Gemmata palustris: one gene and its partner. The protein of the gene in region 2 binds, or shares a complex with, the protein of the main gene of each other region. Links are inferred from orthologs where the notes say so. Each region holds a gene or a part of one and is shown on either strand. Other genes may lie near its edges.

What was found.
Region 1: the proteins of J8F10_RS30975 (region 2) and J8F10_RS28240 are in contact, whole or in part, in a crystal structure (PDB 3ZGX), measured with the Bacillus subtilis proteins. The link is inferred for Gemmata palustris from one-to-one orthologs.

Annotation. Positions count from the first base shown.
Region 1 is NZ_JAGKQQ010000001.1:6,785,951-6,790,532, forward strand. Bases 304-4,577 are described here. They hold J8F10_RS28240 (AAA family ATPase), read right to left. Parts: upstream 4,263-4,577; coding sequence 504-4,262; downstream 304-503. Other genes in these bases: J8F10_RS28235 (hypothetical protein), read right to left, coding at 304-315; J8F10_RS28245 (flagellar basal body P-ring protein FlgI), read right to left, coding at 4,519-4,577. In the rest of the region: more of J8F10_RS28235, read right to left, coding at 1-303; more of J8F10_RS28245, read right to left, coding at 4,578-4,582. UniProt on the Bacillus subtilis protein: Required for chromosome condensation and partitioning.
Region 2 is NZ_JAGKQQ010000001.1:7,470,626-7,473,792, forward strand. What follows is about bases 47-2,905. They hold J8F10_RS30975 (segregation and condensation protein A), read right to left. Parts: upstream 1,925-2,905; coding sequence 1,169-1,924; downstream 47-1,168. Other genes in these bases: J8F10_RS30965 (HEAT repeat domain-containing protein), read left to right, coding at 47-239; J8F10_RS30970 (SDR family NAD(P)-dependent oxidoreductase), read right to left, coding at 303-1,100; J8F10_RS30980 (S1C family serine protease), read left to right, coding at 2,074-2,905. In the rest of the region: more of J8F10_RS30965, read left to right, coding at 1-46; more of J8F10_RS30980, read left to right, coding at 2,906-3,096. UniProt on the Bacillus subtilis protein: Participates in chromosomal partition during cell division. May act via the formation of a condensin-like complex containing Smc and ScpB that pull DNA away from mid-cell into both cell halves.

The DNA of each region.
Region 1 (4,582 bases), 680 kb from region 2 along the record:
CTTGGCAGCGTCCTCCGCGATGCAGAGGATCGCAGCGTAGACGGCCCCACCAAGGTGGGACGCATCCTCTACCAGCGTAAGTTTGCGAACATCCGAGAAGGCGGCATGGGCGCCCCGGAACCGAGACGGGGTGCGACCGATCACGACCACGGCCCGGACCTCTTCGGGAATCGTGAGTAGGCGGGAGCAGGCCAGCTCCAAGATGTCGGCCGCCCACCCCGGCCGCAACGACTCTGGGAGTGCATCGTAGATAATCAAAGCCGCTCGGCCGATCTCACCCGCCTCCCACAACTCGCGAATAGCATCGATGTTCACGGCGGGCTGCTCGTAAGTCTGATCGACAGATTATCCAAACCTGCTTGGCTCGAAGTTCCGATCAGCTTATCTCGGCTCCGAACACGCTGCAACCGGCCGCGGTCTCCCTGGAGCAATGCGGAACGAATGAATACATTCGACTGCCAGTCTGCGGTGCGCGTTAACCCGGATTCGTGCAGCAGCGTGCGCTACGCCGCGGCGCTAGCCGGGTTCTCCTCTTCGTCGGTCCAGTCCTCGAACCGCATCGGGAGGAGGCGACTGATGCCGCTCTCCTGCATCGTCACGCCCCAGAGTCGGTCCGCCGCAGCCATCGTGCGCTTCTTGTGCGTGATGACGATGAACTGGCTGCGGTCCAGGAACTCGCGGAGCACGCCCGCGAGCCGCTGCGTGTTCGCTTCATCGAGCGCGGCGTCCACTTCGTCGAGGATGCAGAACGGCGACGGCTTGTTGCGGAAAATCGCGAGCAACAGGGCCACCGCGGTCAGGGTCTTCTCGCCGCCGGAGAGCAGCGACAGTGCCCGCAGTTCCTTGCCCGGGGGCCGCGCGGTGATCTCGATACCCGACTCGAGCACATCGGATTCGTCTTCGAGAACAATGTCGGCCTGTCCGCCGCCGAACAGTTTGCGGAACAACTCCTGGAAGTACCCGCGCACCGCGGTGAGCGTGTCCATGAACAGTTTGCGGCTGCCGCCGTTGATCTCATCAATGATCTGCTGGAGCGACTGTTGGGCCGCGTGGAGATCATTGTGTTGCGCTTGCAGCGAGTTAAATTCGCTCTCCACGCGCGTGAGTTCTTCGAGTGCCTCCATGTTCACGCTGCCGAGCCGCGCGAGTTTGCGCTTCAGCTCGTCGATTTCTTGTGGCGCGTTGAGGAGATCGGGCACGGGCGTCAGCGCGCCCTCCGCCCCGTCCTCGCTCAGCGCGGCGCCCGGATCGGGCGGTGGTTCCGGGGGCTCGTCCGTGATCTGTTGCAGTTCGATCCCGTAGTCCTCGCGAATCCGTAGAGCCACGGCATCGCGTCGGGCGCTGAGGTCGTGAACCGCGAGTTCGCGTGCGTGCGCTGCAGACTGCTTCTCTTGCCACCCGTGGCGGAGTTCGTGGAGCCGGTCGCGGACCCGCTCGCGTGCGGCCCGGTCGGTCGCGGTCTTCGCGCCGAGTTCGGCGACGAGGCGCTCGCGCGCCTCTTTTTCGTGGTACGCTTCCGCTTGTCCCGACGACGCGCGGAGCGCGGAGAGGGTGCAGTCCGCGAGCCGACCGCGTGCGTTGCGGTCCGCGGCGCTGAGATCGAAGGCTTCGATTTTCCGCTTACGAATGTCCGACTCGATTTGCGCGAGGCGGTCGCGCACGCGGTCCCGATCCGCCGCGGCGCGGCTCAGTGCGACCTGTGCGGCGGTGTGGGCCTGTTCGCGTGCGCTGCGCTCCTGGGCACCTGCGGCGAGAGCCTGCTTCACTTCCGCGAGCCGCGCTGTGAGTTGCGTCGCCGCAAGCTCGGCTTCCTCGGCTGCCATGCGCGCCGCAGTCCACGCGGCCTCGCCCTCTTGCACCTGCTGTTCGAGCAGGCGGCACTCGCCGCGGTTGAGGTCGATTTCGGCGTCCAGGTTCTCGACCTGCTGCCGCTGGCGCGCGATGCGCTGGAGCAAGTCGCCGGCTTCGTCGGAGAGGAGCGCGATTTCCGCTTCGACGGCTTCGATCACGCCCTCGGCGGATTCGGCCTGGCGCCGGAGGTCCGCGAGTTCAATTTCCGTGTCGGTGATGAGTTCGGATGTCGCGCGGAACTGTTCGCGCAACTCGCGCAACTCGCTCTTACGCGACACCAAGCCCGCTCCGGCCTTCAGCGGGCCGATGGTGAGCGTGCCGTCCGGTTCGAGCAACTCGCCGGTGCGCGTGATGATGCGGTACGCGGGGTGAAGCGCGGACATCCACCGTGCGTCCGCGAGCGTGTCCGCGAGCAGCACGCGCCCGAGCAACTGTGCGGGGAGCGCGGCGCAGTTCGGGTGATCGCACGAGACGAATTCGGCGAGCGAAGGGCCAGGGGAACCTCCCCCCCCATCCCCCCTCACTGAAGCCTGCTCCCCCTTCCCTGACAGGAGGGGGTTGTAGGGGGAACCCGCAGGGGGTTCCCCCTCATAAGGAGCGAGAGGGGCCGGGGGGGGAGGTTCCTCGCCCACCCCCGCCAATGGCACGAACCCGACGCGGCCGGTTACATCCCCCACGGCCGCGGCGACCGCGTCCACGACTTCCGGCGAGCGCACGACGAAGCGTTGTGCGGTGTCGCCGAGCGCGAGTTCGACGAGTGATGCGACCTCGCGCGGCACCGTGAGAAGATCGGCCACCAGCCCGATGATCGTCGCGGACGAGGGGTGAAGGAGCGGGGACGAATCGGCCGATTCCCCGCCCTTCATCCGGTGCATCACTTGCTGCACGCCGGCGCCGAGGCCCTCGAACGAGCGCTCCAGACCTTCGAGCACATCAATGCGCCCGCGCAAGTCGCCCTGGCGCACGCGGAAGCCTTCGAGCTGGGCTTGCACGTCGGCCAGTTGGTCGGCGAGTTGGTCGCGGTTCGTCGTGAGGGTGTCGATCTGTTCGTTCGCGTCGGCGAGTCGCGCCTGAACGTCGGCGTCGGCCTGGGAGAGCCCGTCGAGGGCGTGTGCGAGCGTCGCGCGCTGGGACGACTTGTGTTCGCGGTCCGCGAGCTTCCGCGTGTACTCTTTCTGCAAGCGGTTGACTTGCGCGAGCGTGGCCTCGGCGGTGGACTTGCTGGACGCGGACTCGCGAACCAGTTCCATCTGCTGGATCTGGTCTTCCGATTGTTCGCGGTCGAGTTCTGCGAGTTGCGCTACAATTGCGGCCAGCGCCGCGGTCACTTCGTCCGCGTGCTGCTTTTCCGCGGCCACGCGCGCCTCGGCCGTCGCGCTTTCGGTCGCGGTGCGGGCCGCGTCCGCCTCGATCACCCGCAGCCGGTAGCCCAGGTCCGCGCGCTGGCGCCCGACCTTCAGTAGCTCCGCTTCGAGGTTCTGCTCGGTGGCGCGCTCGTGCTTGAGCGTCCCCTCGAAGCCCGTAATCTGTTGCCGCGCATCGGCCAGTTTCGCTTCGTGGTGCCGTAGCGCCTCTTCGCCGCGCGTGACCGCCCAGTCGAGTTCCTTCGCCCGCAGTTCGAGGTGCTCGGCCTCGGTCGTTGCGCCGGACACTTCGACCTTGAGCGACGCGAGCGCCTCCTGCTCGGTCATCAGGGCGGCGGTGAGGGTGCGGAACTCGCGCGCGCTGAGCCCCACGCGCAGTTCGCGCAGGCGGTCCGAGTGCTCCTTGTACTTCTGGGCTTTGGCCGCCTGCATGCGCAGCGTGCGGAGCTGGCCGTCCAGGGCGTCGAGCCGGTCCTTGGAGCGCGTCAGGTTGAGTTCGACGGACGCGAGCTTGCGAAGGGTTTCGGTCTTTTTCGCCTTGAACCGGCTGATGCCGGCGGCCTCGTCGAAAATCTCGCGCCGGTCCTTCGTCGAGGCCTGCAGCAGCTCGTCGACGCGGCCCTGCGCGATGATCGTGTACCCGCCCGAGCCGGCGCCGCTCCCGAGGAGGATGTCTTTGATGTCCTTCAACCGCGACATCTGGCCGTTAATCAGGTACTCGCCGGTACCGTCGCGGTAGACGCGCCGCGTGAGTTGCACCTCGTCCGCGTCGACGGCGAGGAGCCGGCGCCCGTTGTCGAACGCGACCGTCACCTCGGCCATTCCGAGACTTTTGCGCGAACTGGAGCCGTTGAAGATCACGTCGGCCATTTCGCCGCCGCGCAGACTCTTCGCGGACTGCTCGCCCAGGATCCACCGGACCGCGTCCACGACGTTGCTCTTGCCGGACCCGTTCGGCCCGACCACGCCCGTGACCCCGGGCGCGAAATCGAACCGCGTCTTATCGGCAAAGGACTTGAAGCCAACGAGTTCCAGTCTTTTGAGCATCGCGGACCGGAAGGGGACAGAGGACAGGCGTCAGAAAACAGAGATCAGCGGTCAGAAATCAGAGGACAGAGCAAGCAGAGGACAGAGGTCAGGAAACAGAAGACAGGAACAAAAATAAACGACAGGGGCCAAAGAGCAGAAGTCAGAAGGTCGGAATCGAAGGGTGATGGCCCGTTCGGATTCAGTCTTCGGCTTTCCGCTCTCTGACCCTGTTTTCTGTTCTGTCTTCTGAACTCTGTTCTCTGTCCTCTGAGTGTTACTGTCCCCCGGCGGGCACAACGGCCGAGTCGAGGATCGGGGCGTCCGCGGCGCGCTTCGAC
Region 2 (3,167 bases):
GCGTTGTGGCCGCCACCGCGCTCAAGCGCATCGGCGGCGACGCGGTCCCCGTACTCTTGGTCGGCCTGCGCAACGCGGACAGCGATTTCCGCGCCCGGTGCGCGCGGTTGCTCAGCCAGATCGCGCCCGACGACGGCGAGGTGAGCGAAGCGATTCGCGTGGCCGCGATCGAGGACGAGCGCTGTCGCGAACTGGCCGCCACGGTCGAATTTATCCCGCTCGCGATGGCCGTGAACTGAACCTCCAGGGTGCGCCCGCGTTGCGGGCGCATCCTGGGATAAACAGTCACATCCCGGAAAACTTCAAAGCCGCCGACTCATCATCCACTTCACCGCGCGAAGCACCACGGCCCGCGGCAGGAACCGCTCCAAAAACAGCATCACTTTGTTCCGCCAACCGGGAACGGTCATCCGCCGACCCGCCTTCATTGCGTTCAGGCCGGCTTCGGCCACGGGGCGCGGACCCATCGCTTGCCCCGCACTGAACACGCGCGTCACCTGCATCCCCGAAACCGCCGCGAACTCGGTCGCCACCGGTCCCGGGCATAGCACCGTTACCGTGACGCTGGTTTTGCGTAGTTCGCAGTGGAGCGCTTCCGAGAACGAGTTCACGAAGGCTTTCGTCGCGTAGTACACGGCCATGAACGGCCCGGCCTGGAAGCCCGCGATGGAGCCCACGTTCAGGATGCGCCCGCGGTTGCGCGCGACGAATTCGGGCAGGAACAGTCCCGTCAGTTCGGTTAGCGCGGTGATGTTAACTTGAATCATCCGTAGTGCTTTACCGAGATCCGATTTCACGAACGGGCCGAGGTCGCCGAATCCGGCGTTGTTCACCAGCACATCGATCGTGATCCCCGCTCCGTGAACGGCGTCGAACAACTTGCGCGGCGCGTCCGGTTCCGCGAGGTCTGCGGGGAACACGTGGCACGTCGCCCCGTGCTTCTGCTTCAACTCGTCCGCGAGTGTGCGGAGTTGATCGGCCCGGCGTGCGGTGAGAACGAGGTCGTGATCGACCGCGAGCAGGTGCGCGAGTTCGACGCCGATTCCGGCGCTGGCCCCGGTGACGAGCGCGACCGGCCGCGGGGACGGTGACGTGGACATAGCGGTACCCGTTGTAGTGCGACGAACGATGTTCGAGTGGCCCGCCACGCGAAAGCGGGCGATTTCGTTCAAGACAGGATAGGATCTGCGGTCGGCTCGCCCTCTGCCGGGGCGTCTGGAAGGGTGACGAGGAAGATGGCGCCTTCGGGCTCGGGCTGCTCCAGGCCCAAACCGCGGTGCCGGATCAGTTCAAGTACCGCGAGGAAGATGCCGATCAGTCGCGCCTTGTAGTGCGGCGCCGGGAACGCCTCGCGGAACAGCAAGCGCCCGCCGGACGCGGTCACGCGCTCCATGAGTTGCGCTTCGTAAACGTGTTGCGGCGTATCGTCCACCGCGATCGTCGTCGGCTGGAGCGACTGGGTTTCGCGCATGAGGCGCGCGAACGCGCTGACCAAGTCCCACAACTCGACCGGGCGCACCTTGGGCTCATGTTCGCGTGCCGGTTCGGGCGGCTCCTGGCGCGCGACCCGCGTGCCGGCCTCCTCTGCTTTCGCTTCGAGCGCCGCCGCCGCGTCTTTAAACTTCCGGTACTCGAGTAACTGCCGCACGAGCTCGCGCCGCGGGTCCGGCTGATCGTCGCTGGTGGCGTGCTCGTCGGCCGGGAGCAGCGAGCGGACCTTGATCTCCATCAGGGTGGCAGTCATTACCAGGAACTCGCCCGCGGCCTCGATGTCCAGTTCCTTGACGGCCAGGACGTAAGCGAGGAACTGGTCAGCAACTTCGGCGATGGGAATGTCGAGAACGTCCACCTCGCTCCGCTTGACCAGATAGAGGAGCAGGTCGAGCGGGCCGTGGAAAGCGTCGAGTGCGACGAGGTGTGACATGGGAACCGGACCGCGACTTTCGGGCGTTCACGCGCACGGAGTATAGCGGGGGGCGGAAAAGAAACCTAGCCGGGTAGGACGGCGGTACGCAGCCTGCCCCTTGCCTCCCCGGGATAGAATGGGCACCTCGAACGAGAAAGGCCCGTGCCATGTCGCGGTTCTGGCAACACTTCATTACGAACGGCGGGGAGGGCACCGGCGCGCCCGGCGAACCGAAGCGCGAGCCCGCTCCCGAGCCGGAAGACGTACTCGATGCGTTCTCGCGCGCCGTCGTCGGCGTCGCGGACAAACTCCGCCCGGCCGTCGTCAATCTCAGGGTCGGCAAAGGTATGAGGGGCGGGAGCGGGTCCGGCGTGCTGTTCACGCCGGACGGGTTCCTGCTCACGAATCACCACGTCGTGCAGGGGCACGATAAGGTTCGCGTGCGCCTCAGCGACGGCACCGAGATGAGCGGGCGCGTGGTCGGCAACGACCCGTGGACCGACCTCGCGGTGGTACAAGCCGAGGGCGCCACGTTCCCATTCGCGACGTTCGGCGATTCGGCGAAGATCAAGGTCGGCCAGCTCGCGGTCGCGATCGGCAGCCCGCTCGGGTTCGAGTCGACCGTGACCGCGGGCGTGATTTCCGCACTCGGGCGCACGCTCCGCAGCGTGTCCGGTCACTTGGTGGATAACGTCATCCAAACGGACGCGGCCCTCAATCCCGGCAACAGCGGCGGCCCGCTCGTCGATTCGCACGGCCGCGTGATCGGCATCAACACCGCAGTAATCCAGCCCGCGCAGGGCATTTGCTTCGCGGTGCCGATCAATACCGCGAAGACGATCCTGCCGCAACTGCTGAAGCACGGGCGCGTGATCCGTGGGTATTTGGGGCTGCACGTGCGCCAAGTACCGGTTGCCCCGGAACTGCGCGAGAAATTCGAGCTGGACCAAAAGAGCGGCGTTGAAATCCTGATGCTCGAAGAGGAAGGCCCGGCACAGAACGCGGGCTTGTGGATCGACGACATCATCATCGGTTTCGGCGGCACACCGGTGACGAGCGTGGACGATTTGCACCGCGCGCTCACGCAACTGCCGGTCGGCTTGCCCGCGAAAGTCGCGGTACTACGCGAGGGGCGCCGGGTGGAACGCGCTGTGGTTCCCGGAGAGTACCCGAGCCCGGTGCGGGGGTAGCGTTTTTCTCCGGGTCCGCAGACGCCCGATCTGCGGTCCCGGAAGAAAACATTTCGGGTTCTGGCGGAATT